Regions from separate parts of the Exiguobacterium sp. s149 genome, predicted to be linked through region 2. Evidence: predicted binding sites of a transcription regulator. Region 2 holds the regulator's gene; the other holds the start of a gene.
The links. The regulator NrdR, encoded in region 2, represses ribonucleotide reductase genes. The targets are predictions, from matches to a motif close to AACACNATATATNGTGTT.

Region 1: a site for NrdR is predicted at 4,086-4,103, ahead of KNP81_RS09110 (anaerobic ribonucleoside triphosphate reductase). Genes of this name have one in related genera too.

What each region holds. Positions count from the first base shown of each region.
Region 1 is NZ_JACSLZ010000005.1:176,402-182,655, reverse strand. Features, by position in the region: gene mutS (DNA mismatch repair protein MutS) at 1-240, shown strand, start outside; gene mutL (DNA mismatch repair endonuclease MutL) at 245-2,047, shown strand; gene KNP81_RS09120 (50S ribosomal protein L25/general stress protein Ctc) at 2,211-2,879, shown strand; gene KNP81_RS09115 (formate/nitrite transporter family protein) at 3,088-3,930, shown strand; gene KNP81_RS09110 (anaerobic ribonucleoside triphosphate reductase) at 4,120-5,964, shown strand; gene nrdG (anaerobic ribonucleoside-triphosphate reductase activating protein) at 5,942-6,254, shown strand, end outside.
Region 2 is NZ_JACSLZ010000001.1:121,424-127,677, reverse strand. Features, by position in the region: gene KNP81_RS00670 (glyceraldehyde-3-phosphate dehydrogenase) at 1-68, shown strand, start outside; gene speD (adenosylmethionine decarboxylase) at 300-686, shown strand; gene KNP81_RS00660 (hypothetical protein) at 798-1,169, shown strand; gene nrdR (transcriptional regulator NrdR) at 1,182-1,649, shown strand; gene KNP81_RS00650 (DnaD domain protein) at 1,692-3,044, shown strand; gene dnaI (primosomal protein DnaI) at 3,050-3,964, shown strand; gene thrS (threonine--tRNA ligase) at 4,277-6,214, shown strand.

The DNA of each region.
Region 1 (6,254 bases), on a different contig from region 2:
TTGCCGCCTGATTTGATTGAACGGGCGCGAACGATTTTGTCTGAGCTCGAGACGGAACCGAAACCGGCCCGCACAGTCGCGGAACATCCGGTGCCAGCCGAACCTGTGGCCCAACTGTCACTATTTGAGGCGGAAGACGATATCAAACGACAACTGCTCGACCTCGATTTACTGGCGATGAACCCGATTGAGGCGATGCAGGCGCTCTATGCGCTCCAACAATCTGCGAAGAAGGGGTGAGTCGATGGGAATCATTCAAGAGTTACCGGAGCAACTGGCCAACCGAATCGCGGCCGGCGAGGTCGTCGAACGCCCGGCCTCGGTCGTGAAAGAACTCGTCGAGAATGCGATTGATGCCGGTGCCACGAAAATCGAAGTCGACTTGGAGGAGGCGGGGATACGTCTCATTAAAGTTCGGGATAACGGGCACGGGTTTTATGAAGAGGATGCTCCGCGCGCCTTTTTGCGTCATGCGACGAGCAAAATTCGGGACGAGCACGACTTGTTCCGGATTCGCACGCTCGGCTTCCGTGGAGAGGCCTTAGCGTCCATCGCCTCGGTCAGTCATGTGACGCTGAAGTCACGCCGGACCGAAGAGGACGGATTTGAGATGACGCTCCAAGGGGGTGTCGTTACGGCGCAAACACCGGCCGCAGCCAACGTCGGAACAGAGATAGCGGTCAGTCAATTGTTCTACAATACACCGGCCCGCCTTAAATACTTGAAGACGTCGGCGACCGAACTCGCGAGCATCACCGATACGTTGAACCGGATCGCCTTATCCCACCCGGAAGTTCGCCTCACGGCGTTCCATGAAGACAAGGAACTCCTGCGGACGAGTGGCAACGGCGACATCAAGCAAGTCATGCTCGCCATTTACGGACGTCAAGTCGCGGCGCAAATCGTCACCGCGTCAAGCAAGACGAACGACTATAGCTTGAGCGCCCATCTCGTCCGTCCGGAAGTGACCCGGTCGAACAAGCAGTATGTGACGCTCATCTTGAACGGACGGAGCATCAAAAACTTTGCGCTGACCCAAAGTGTGCTCGAGGGCTACCACACGCTACTCCCGATTGGTCGTTATCCGATCGCCGTCCTCGAAGTGAAGATGGACCCGATGTTGATTGACGTTAACGTCCATCCGACAAAACGGGAAGTCCGACTCTCGAAAGAGAAAGAGCTGTGCCAGTTGATTCGCGAGACGGTCCAACTGACGCTCCGGGAACAGCGTTTAATCCCATCGGTCAAACCGAAAGAGCGACCGGTTAATCGGACCGAACAAGAACGACTTGATTTCACGGTCGAACGGACACCTGTCACGGATGAACCGCCGACGTGGAACTATCCGATTCCCCGTGAACCTGTCACGTCACCAAGCCGATGGTCGCCGACCCCGCTCGTCAATGAAGCGCCTGCACCGACCGACCCGATTATCGAATCGGATAAAATTGAGACGAAAGGAGAGCGGTTGCCGCCGCTCGACGTCATCGGCCAATTGCATGCGAGCTATATCGTCTGCGGTTCCGAAGACGGCATGTATGTCATCGACCAACACGCCGCTCAGGAACGGATCAAATACGAATTGTTTTATGAGCAACTCGGGAATCCGGACAAGGAATATCAATTGTTGCTGCTCCCGCTCCCGCTCGAGTTCACGCAAGAAGAGACGCTCGCGATTGAAGAAGTCGCTCCGCTCTTGAAAGAAGCGGGTCTCGAATTGGAGCCGTTCGGTGGCAACACGTTCCTCGTCCGGGAGATTCCGACGTGGTACCCGCAACACGATTTAGAAGGAACGGTCCGCGATTTGATTGAGATGGCGATTCGGGACCGCTCTGTCAATCTCGCCAAATATCGGGAAGACGCGTCAATCTTGATGGCGTGCAAGCGGTCGATTAAAGCGAACCATCCATTGAACCACGAAATGATGCGGCAATTGCTGAATGACCTCAATCAGACGACGTCCCCGTATACATGTCCGCACGGGCGACCGATCTTGGTGAAATGGAGCACGTACGAACTTGAGAAGTTGTTCAAACGGGTTATGTGACACGCTTGTAATCTTTTTTTAACCGGCTGTAACGTTTATGTCCGGGTGCCTATGGGAACAATATACACATGTCACTCAACGCATCGAGGTTGAGAGGTGGCTTTTTCACTGCCTCACCCTCAAGATGTAGACATGATCGATAAACCAGTAGGGGGAAAAGATTATGGCAGACACGCTTAAAGTAACGAAACGAGAATTACGACCACGTTCGGTCCGCGCAAACTTGCGTAAAGAAGGTAAAGTACTAGGTGTCGTATACGGCTATAAAGTCGAGAGCACACCAGTTGCATTCGAGGAGATGGCACTTCGCAAGATTCTCCGCGAACACGGTGACAACGCATTAATCGAGTTGAACATCGACGGCAAGAAAGTGAACACGCTCGTTCACGGGACTGAAGTTGACCCGTTCACAAACGAATACAAGCACGTCGAGTTCATGGCCGTGAAGATGGACGAAGCGACGGAAGTCGAAGCAGACGTCACACTCGTCGGCGATGCGAAAGGTGTCAAAGAAGGCGGCTTCTTGGCGCAAACGCTTTATAAAGTAACGGTATCGGCGACACCGGCTAACATTCCGGAACGAATTGAACTAGATGTTTCTGAACTCGGTATCGGTGATTCGGTCACGGTAGCTGACATTCCAGAGAACAAAGACTATGAAATCGTCTCGGATGGCGAGCTTCAAATCGCATCTGTAAACGAGCCGGTCTCTCTTGAAGAACTTGAAGCAGACACAGACACAACGACAGAAAGTGAAGCTGAAGCAACTGAAGAAGAGTCGGCTGAGGCATCTTCTGAGGAGTCTGAAGAGAAGTCTGCAGACAAAGAATAAGCTGTATCAAATGACCCTTTGCGAAGGGTCGTTTTTTTCGTCACAAATCCGACAAATGTAAACGATTACGATGTGAAAAATGTGTCAACAAGGTCCAAGGTCGATTGCAATTTATTGGATTCGGGCTTATATTGTTAATGATTTCACATGTTCGTTCTTATTATATGGGTTCATTCAAACAGAAAGAAGGGTTTGTGACATGGCATCAATGGAAATCCATGCACTCGAATCATTACGGAAAAAAGCTCAGGCATCTTCGCAAATGATTCATTATCGGCCAATGGAATACTTTTTACGGGCAATGCTCGCGGGGATCTTTATCGGATTCGCTTCAATCTTCACACTTAAAGTCGTCAACGGAATGTACTTGATCGATTCGCCGTTCACGACACTCATCGGTGGGTTCTCATTCGGGATCGCCCTTGTCATGATCATTTACGGCGGAGCAGAACTGTTCACGGGGAACACAATGTACTTCACGACCTCGACGTTACGCGGCTATACGACGCTCAGCGACACGATGCTCGTCTGGTTACTTTGTTTCGTCGGGAACGCACTCGGTGGCGTCTTGTTCGCCTTGTTGCTTGCCCCGACCGGCGTCATCCAAGAACTCGGGATGGATAACTGGTTGTTCGCGGTCGTCGAGAGCAAGATGCATCATACGACGGTCGAGATTTTCTTCCGTGCCATCTTCTGTAACTGGATGGTCTGTCTCGCGATTTTCTTACCAAAACAGATGAAAAATGAGTTCGCTCAAATCTTCTCGATGATTTTCCTCGTCGCCGTCTTCTTCGCGTCAGGATTTGATCACGTCATCGCCAACTTCGTCTTATTTGCGCTCACGCTCGTCGTCCCACACCCTGAGGCGATTAGCTTTGCCGGCGCCATCCACAACTTGATTCCGGCCACGTTCGGTAACATCATCGGCGGCGCCTTGTTCATGGGTGCGATCTATACGTGGTTGAACGCGAAAGGCTTGCGCGAAGCTCAAGAGTCAGAGGAAAAAGAAGAAGTTGAATTAAAAATCGTGAAACCAGCTAAAGAATTATAAGTTGGGTCACTTGAAAGAACGGTCGAGTCCATATGCGGGCTTGGCTGTTTTTGCGTTTATATCACAACCAACGCTCACAATTTAGACTCCACATCTCCATGCTCAAACATGACATAATCTATATATGGAATTGAATCGAGTTCATAACTCGATTCATATCAATATATAGTGAGGTGATGCGGAGTGAACATGCTCCAGCTTTATGAAGATGTCTGTGTTCTCCCAGATCAAGATCTCGTACAAGAGAACGCCAACGTCGACGGGAAATCACCACTTGGCAAACTGGCACGATTATCCTCGGAAGTATCGAAACAGCTGTCGACAACGTATTTGTTGTCAGAGAGGACACGTCAGGCCGTCGCAGACAACTTTTTGTACATCCACGACGCCGACTATTACGTGACGGGATCGACGACGTGTTGTCAAATCCCGCTCGGCGAGTTGTTGACGAACGGATTTCATACCGGTCACGGGACGATTCGACCACCCCAGGACATCCGTTCGGCGATGGCACTCGCTTCGATCATTCTTCAAGCGAACCAGAATATGCAACACGGGGGTCAAGCGTTCCCGATGTTCGATGTCGATTTAGCGCCATACGTCGAAAAGACGTATGAACGTCAACTGGAGCGTCTCAAGAAGCTTCCGGTGGAATGGTCGACCGAGCAACTTCTCGAAGTCGCTGAGACCGAGACAATCACAGCGACCTATCAAGCGTGTGAAGCGTTCATCCATAATGCCAATTCGATGCATTCGCGAGGAGGCGGCCAAGTGCCATTCGTCTCCATCAACTACGGGACCGACACGAGCCGTTGGGGCCGGATTTTCATCCGCGAGTTGTTGCATGCGACCGAGCGGGGGCTCGGCAACGGGGAGACGCCAATTTTCCCGATTCAAATCTTTAAAGTAAAAGAGGGCGTCAACTTTCATGAAACCGACCCGAACGTCGACTTGTTCCGACTCGCCTGTCGCGTGACGGGCAAGCGTCTATTCCCAAACTTCTCGTTCGTCGATGCCCCGTTCAACTTGCAATATTATGATGGGAGCCATGACTCAGAAGTCGCTTATATGGGGTGTCGGACACGAGTGATGGGGAATCGTCACGGCGCCGAGACATCGATTGGACGAGGTAATTTATCGTTCTCGACCTTGAACTTGGTCAAGATGGCGCTCGTCGCTCCGGACATCCATACATTTTTTGAGACGCTCGACGCCTACGTCGACGTCGCCATCGAACAATTGCTCGAGCGTTACGACTATCAAGCGAAACGTCATGCCGACGAATTCCGATTCCTATATGCTCAACACGTCTGGAGGGGCAGCGAGAGACTCCAACCGGAAGAAGAGCTACGGGATGTACTGAAGCAAGGGACGTTGTCCGTCGGTTTCATCGGTCTCGCCGAAGCGCTACGCGTGCTCACAGGCGGCACGCATGCCGATTCACGGGAAGCGGAACGTCTCGGACTCGATATCGTCACACATTTACGTAATCGGATGAGACAGGCAGCAGAGCAGCACGATTTAAACTTTTCGCTCTTGGCCACCCCGGCCGAAGGATTATCTGGGAAGTTCGTATTGAAGGACCAGCAGGCGTTCGGGATGATTGAGGGTGTCACCGACCGCGCCTTTTATACGAATTCGTTTCATGTACCGGTGTACCAGTCAGTGTCGATTCGTGACAAGATTCGATTGGAGGCGCCGTACCATGAGCTTTGTGACGCGGGTCATATCACTTATGTCGAAGTCGACGGGTCGCTCGCCCATAACCCGGAAGCGGTCGAAGCGATCGTCCGGCTCATGCGAACCGAAAACGTCGGCTACGGATCGATTAACCATCCCGTCGACCGGTGCGGTAACTGCGGCCTCGAGGGAACGATTGATGCCGCGTGCCCGACGTGTGGCGAGGAAGAGCAAATTGAACGGATTCGTCGCATCACCGGCTATCTGGTCGGTACGATGGACCGATGGAATTCGGCGAAACGAGAAGAAGAACGAGCGAGGGTGAAGCATCATGCTCGTCCTATCCGTACTTAACGAATCGGTCGTCGACGGTCCAGGCATTCGCACGGTCATCTTTACGGCAGGATGCCCTCATCGCTGTCCTGGATGTCACAATCCGGAATCGTGGAACCCGCGAGGTGGGGAAGACGTACCAGTCGAGGACTTGCTCACTCGAATCGAACAATCCGGGTGGGACGGTGTTACCGTCTCGGGCGGAGAGCCGTTCCTGCAACCAGAAGCACTGTCACGGCTCGTCGACGGGTGCAAGGCGCTTCAGAAAAACGTGTGGGTGTATACAGGCTATACGTTCGAACAGTTACAAG
Region 2 (6,254 bases):
GTGTCGTCGACCTGTTGGATATGGTCGCGAGCTACTTGCAAATCGGGCAACAAGAAACCCACGTCTGAAGAAATATATTTACACAAAAATATTTTTAAGGAATTGAAACAAATGTCTTGTATCGACGTCCCAAACGCGATACACTCTAACTCGTGAACTTCAATTGGTCTGACAAACGCAACTTAAAGGGTTAGGACCTCTTTGGACTAACTTGCCCCCGTGGTTGTGGGCGATTCAGGCACAAAGTGAGTGATCATCAACTACTTTGAGACCATTGATGTAAAGGGGGATCCACTAATATGGATACTATGGGACGTCACATTATTACAGAACTTTGGGAGTGCAATCCCGACAAATTGAACGATATTGACTACATCGAGCGCTTGTTCGTCGATGCAGCACTTCGTTCGGGCGCTGAAGTCCGCGAAGTCGCTTTCCACAAATTTGCGCCACACGGTGTAAGTGGAGTCGTTATCATCTCAGAATCACACTTAACGATTCACAGTTTCCCAGAGCATGGCTACGCATCAGTCGATGTGTTCACATGTGGGGACCGAATCGATCCGGCCACAGCTTCGCAGTACATCGCGGAAGGCTTGGAAGCAAAAGTTCGTGAGGACGTTAAACTTGATCGCGGAATGGGGCCGATTCGTGTTCCGGAAGCACAAGTTGCAATCAGCAAATAATCAGATTGACCTTTTGAGGCTGGCCGAATTTCGGTCAGCCCTTTTAATTGTTTTGTTAACCGCTTAATTTTGATATGCTTAACCTATATAAATAAGGTGTCGAGGTGGATAATGGGATTATTGGATAAGTTTCAAACACATGTCCAGACGGACGATTTGCATAAAAATGAGGCGCTACGCACACGTTACGTAGCAGCATCGCCGACCGCCGTGCTCACATGGCTCCGCGAACGGATTGAAGCACAAGGACAAACGGTTCGCCGGGTCGATGCAGACCGGGGCGAAGTGGCGTTTTACGGTGACGGCTGGGATGCACTGGCGACAGTCATTCAAGTGGATGGCGGACGCACGGCTGTCGACTTCACGTTGAACCGTGACCAGATGCTCGGACCGGACCTTGGTCAAATCGTCACCGCATACTATGAGGCGCTACAAGTGAAGTTCCCGCTCCGCGCCATCGGGAATCAATCTGTTGAACGATAAGGAGGGCTGAGCATGCGTTGTCCTAAATGCGATCATAATGGAACGAGAGTGCTCGACTCCCGACCAGTACAAGATTTCTATTCGATTCGTCGCCGTCGCGAATGCGAGGAGTGCGGCTATCGCTTCACCACGTTTGAAACGGTCGAACAGACCCCGCTCATCATCGTTAAAAAAGACGGGAATCGGGAAGAGTTCAGCCGGGAGAAAGTACTTCGCGGGATTATTCGGGCGTGCGAAAAACGACCGGTCACGCTAGAGCAACTCGAAGGCGTGGTCACGAAAGTCGAACAACAGTTACGCGCGCTCGGTCAGTCCGAGATTCCGAGTGAGCAAGTCGGTGAGCTCGTGATGAATGAATTGGCACGTGTCGATGAAGTTGCCTACGTCCGCTTCGCGTCCGTCTATCGCCAGTTCAAAGATATCTCTGTGTTCTTTAAAGAACTTGAAGATTTAATGAAGCAAGAAAAATCGACCAACTAGAGGGGCGGCCTGCTGGTCGCCTTTTTTCAGGGGAGACCTATCATGGAAAAAGAACGAATCTTGTACGGGACTGACGAACTGTTGATTATGAGCACTGGGCTCATCGATCGCGAGTCGTATCAGTCGTTGTACCACTTATATCAGCCGGTCATCGGTGTGAAGGCACTTGCGATGTATCAGACGCTTTGGAGCGAGCTGAAGCCCGGGAAGATGAAATCGAATTATATGTCGCACAGCGCGCTCTGTGAAATGCTAGATTACTCGATTAACGAGCTGACGGACTGTCTGTTTCGGCTCGAGGCGATTGGTCTCGTCCGGACGTATAAGACGAAAGACGAGCGTTTGACTCAGTACGTATATCAATTGCGTGTCCCGCTCGCACCCCATACGTTCTTGAACGACGGACTGTTGTCGAGTTTTCTTTTCTATAAAGTCGGGGAAGTTCGCTTCAAACAGTTGCAAGGACGATTCACGATCGATCCATTGCCGGCCGGGATTATCGAGGTGACGAAAGACTTTAATGAAGTGTTCGACGTCAAAGGTGTCAATCACATGGCGTTCACCCAAAAGAACTACGAGAAACCCGACCGCGCCAAAATCGAGATCAACTATACGTTCGATATGGAAATCGTCAAAAAACTGACGAACTTCCCCGTCGGCTTTTTCACGAAGAAGCTCGATGAGACGATCACGAAGCTTGCCTACGTCTCACAAATCGATGAAGAGACGATGGCCGAGATGTTGAAGGAGTATTTCGTCCACGAGGCGTATCTACCACTCAGCGAGCAAGAGAAACGCGACGGCTGCCGCCAAATGGTGTTGCAGTTGAAGAAGAAACAAACGCGACATCGGAAAGTGAAGTTGGACGAGACGGTAAAAGCAGAAATCGGTGATTTGCATGACGTGACGGTCATGGAAGAAGCGCATCCCCATCAATACGTGTCGACGTTACGGAAGACGCCACAACTGTCGAAGAGTGATGAGCAACTCATTATCGATCTCGTCGATACGCTCGGGCTCGCACCAAGTGTCATCAATGCATTGTTCTATTACTGTATCGAAGTGAAGAAGCAGACGCGGCTCAGTGAGAACTATGTCATGCGGATTGCGACGAGTTGGAAGACGGCGGGCTATTTAAACGCCAAAGACGCGTTGGAACAAGAAGCAACACAAGATGCGCTCATCGAGAAGAAACAGCAGAAACGGGAGAATGTGCAACAGCGGACGACCGTCGGCTCGAGACGCAAAGACAAGACCGAGATGCCAAAATGGCTCGAAGACGAGGCGAAAGAGCAACGGACGTACGATCAAAAACGAAAACAAGAGCTCGAGGCATCGGTCCCAGACGACGCGGAACTCGTTAAGCTGTTGAATGAATTGAAAGAGAAAGGATGAGGGACATGGAACGCATCAATCAAACGCTCGCCCAAATGATGAACCGGAAAGAAGTGCGGGAAGCGTACGAATCGATTCGCCGGCGCACCCTCGAACATCCAGAAGTCGTCGCTTTTTTAAAGGCGCATCCGGAGTTAGACGAGACGGCGGTCGAAGTCGGCTTTACGAAGCTCAGTGAATATGCGGAACAGATGGACGGTAAGAAGCTCGTCGAGGAGCAAGCCGTCATCCCGGGCCATCAGCCGGTGCTCTATGTCGACCTCGGTCAAATCGCAATCCGTTATGAAGAGACGGTGAAGCATCGTCAAGCACGGCGCCAAAAAGAGATGGACCGGAAGTTCAAGAGTCTATTCTTGCCGGAGGAAGTGCGAGAGGCGAGCTTTGAATCGTTCGACTGGTCCGATGACGCCCGTAAAATCGCACTCCGTGAATCGATGCGGTTCGTCTCAGGCATGAAGACCCGCCAAAAAGTGAACGGTTTATACCTTCACGGTAGCTTCGGCGTCGGGAAGACGTACTTGCTCGCGGCGATTGCTAATGAGCTGAAAGTGGCGGACATCGAGACGATCCTTGTCCACGCCCCGGGATTCGTCTCGGAAGCAAAACGGAAAATCCGGACCGACTCGTTCGATTCGTTTTTGACGTCATTCCAACACGTGCCGGTGCTATTGATTGATGACATCGGGGCCGAGGCAATCAGTCCGTGGGTACGGGATGAACTGTTCGGGATCATCTTGCAGTATCGCATGATGCATCGCTTGCCGACGCTTTACAGCTCGAACTTTAGCGGAGAAGAGCTCGAGACCCACTTCTCAATCGACGGTTCGCCACAGAACAAAATGAAGGCGCAGCGGCTTATGCAGCGCATCTCGACGACGACGACGCAAATTGAGTTAAAAGGTGAGAATCGACGGCGGTAAAGGGATTGTATTTCTGGAACGAGTTGACTATACTAATAAGCATATAACCGATGCATTGAAGAGGACATGAGACGTCGTAACGGGTTTCAAAGCGAGGGAAGGCTGGTGAGAGCTTCCTAAACACGCCGATCGCCTTACTCCCTCCGAGCACCGTACGGGTCAATCGTGCGGCGATTCACACTCGTTATCGTGTGTTCGAGCCAAGCGGATTGCTTGGGAACGAGGGTGGTACCACGAGAATCAAAGCTCGTCCCTTTCATAGGGATGGGCTTTTTTTATTTATTTTTAAATGTAGAGAGGGGAAGTTGACACATGATTCAATTGACATTTCCAGATGGGGCCGTCAAAGAGTTTGAGGCCGGAATCACAGCAGAAGAAGTAGCAGGTTCAATCAGTCCAGGGCTTCGTAAAAAAGCAATCGCGGCAAAAATCGACGGTGAGATGATCGATTACCGTCGTCCGATTGAACAGGACGGCAAAATCGAGCTCGTCATGCCTGACTCAGAAGACGGCATCGATTTGATGCGCCACTCGTCAGCCCACTTGATGGCCCAAGCCATCAAACGGTTGTACGGCGAAGAAGGTAGCATCTACCTCGGCATCGGACCAACAATCGAGAACGGGTTCTATTATGATATCGAGATGGACCGCCGCATCAACGAGGAAGACCTTCCAGAAATCGAGAAGATGATGAAACGAATCGTCGATGAGAACTTGGACATCACTCGCGAAGTCGTCTCGCGCGACGAAGCGCTCGAGCGCTATAAACAGCTCGGAGACCCGCTCAAAATCGAATTGATTGAAGATATCCCGGCGAGCGAGACGCTTACGATTTACCATCAAGGCGAATTCTTCGACTTGTGCCGCGGACCGCACGTCCCGTCGACATCGAAATTGAAAGTGTTCAAGTTGATGAGTGTGGCTGGCGCATACTGGCGCGGCGACTCGGATAACAAAATGCTCCAACGGATTTATGGAACGGCATTCGCGACGAAAGAGCAACTCGCGGAACACTTGCGTCTGCTAGAGGAAGCGAAAGAGCGCGATCACCGCAAGCTCGGGAAAGAACTCGATCTCTTCTTCGTGTCGCAAGAAGTCGGCCAAGGTTTGCCGATGTGGCTCCCGAAAGGTGCCTCGATTCGTCGTACGGTCGAACGTTATATCGTCGACAAAGAGCTCGAGCTCGGGTATCAGCACGTCTACACACCGGTCCTCGGTTCGGTCGACCTGTATAAGACATCGGGTCACTGGGATCACTATCAAGACGATATGTTCCCGAAAATGGAGATGGACAACGAAGAACTCGTCCTTCGTCCGATGAACTGTCCGCACCACATGACGATCTATAAACATGAGCCGCGCTCATACCGCGAACTCCCGCTTCGCATCGCCGAGCTCGGCGGTATGCACCGTTACGAGATGTCAGGGGCGCTCACAGGCCTCCAACGCGTCCGTTACATGGTGTTAAACGACGGGCATACGTTCGTCACACCTGAGCAGATGAAGCAAGAGTTCAAAGATATCGTCCATTTGATTCAAGAAGTGTATGCCGACTTTGGCATCAAGGATTATCGCTTCCGCTTGTCGTACCGTGACCCGGCCGATAAAGAGAAGTACTTCGACAACGATGCGATTTGGGAAACAGCCCAACGTCAATTGAAAGAGACGATGGATGAGCTCGGTCTCCCGTATTTCGAAGCGGAAGGCGAAGCGGCGTTCTACGGACCGAAGCTTGACGTCCAAGTCCGGACGGCGCTCGGCAAAGAGGAGACGTTGTCGACGGTCCAACTCGACTTCTTGCTCCCTGAGCGATTCGACTTGACGTACACAGGACCAGACGGCAAAGACCATCGCCCGATCGTCCTTCACCGTGGTGTCGTCTCGACGATGGAGCGTTTTGTCGCTTACTTGATCGAAGAGTATAAAGGAGCGTTCCCGACATGGCTCGCCCCGGTTCAAGTCAAATTGATTCCTGTTTCGCACGTTCACGACGAATATGTCGCAGAAGTGAAGGCAGAGCTCGTCAAGCGCGGTGTCCGTGTCGAAACGGACCTCCGTGACGAGAAGCTCGGCTATAAGATCCGAGAAGCACAGATGAAGAAGATTCCGATGACACTCGTCCTCGGTGATAAAGAGCGCGATGAGCGTGCGGTCAACATCCGCCGCTACGGACAGCAAGAACAAGTATCGGCCACACTCGATGCGTTCTTGGCATCCCTCACAGAAGAAATCGCGAACCGTTCACGTTAATCGGTCGACCATCCTTCGCCGGAAGGGTGGTCGTTTTTTC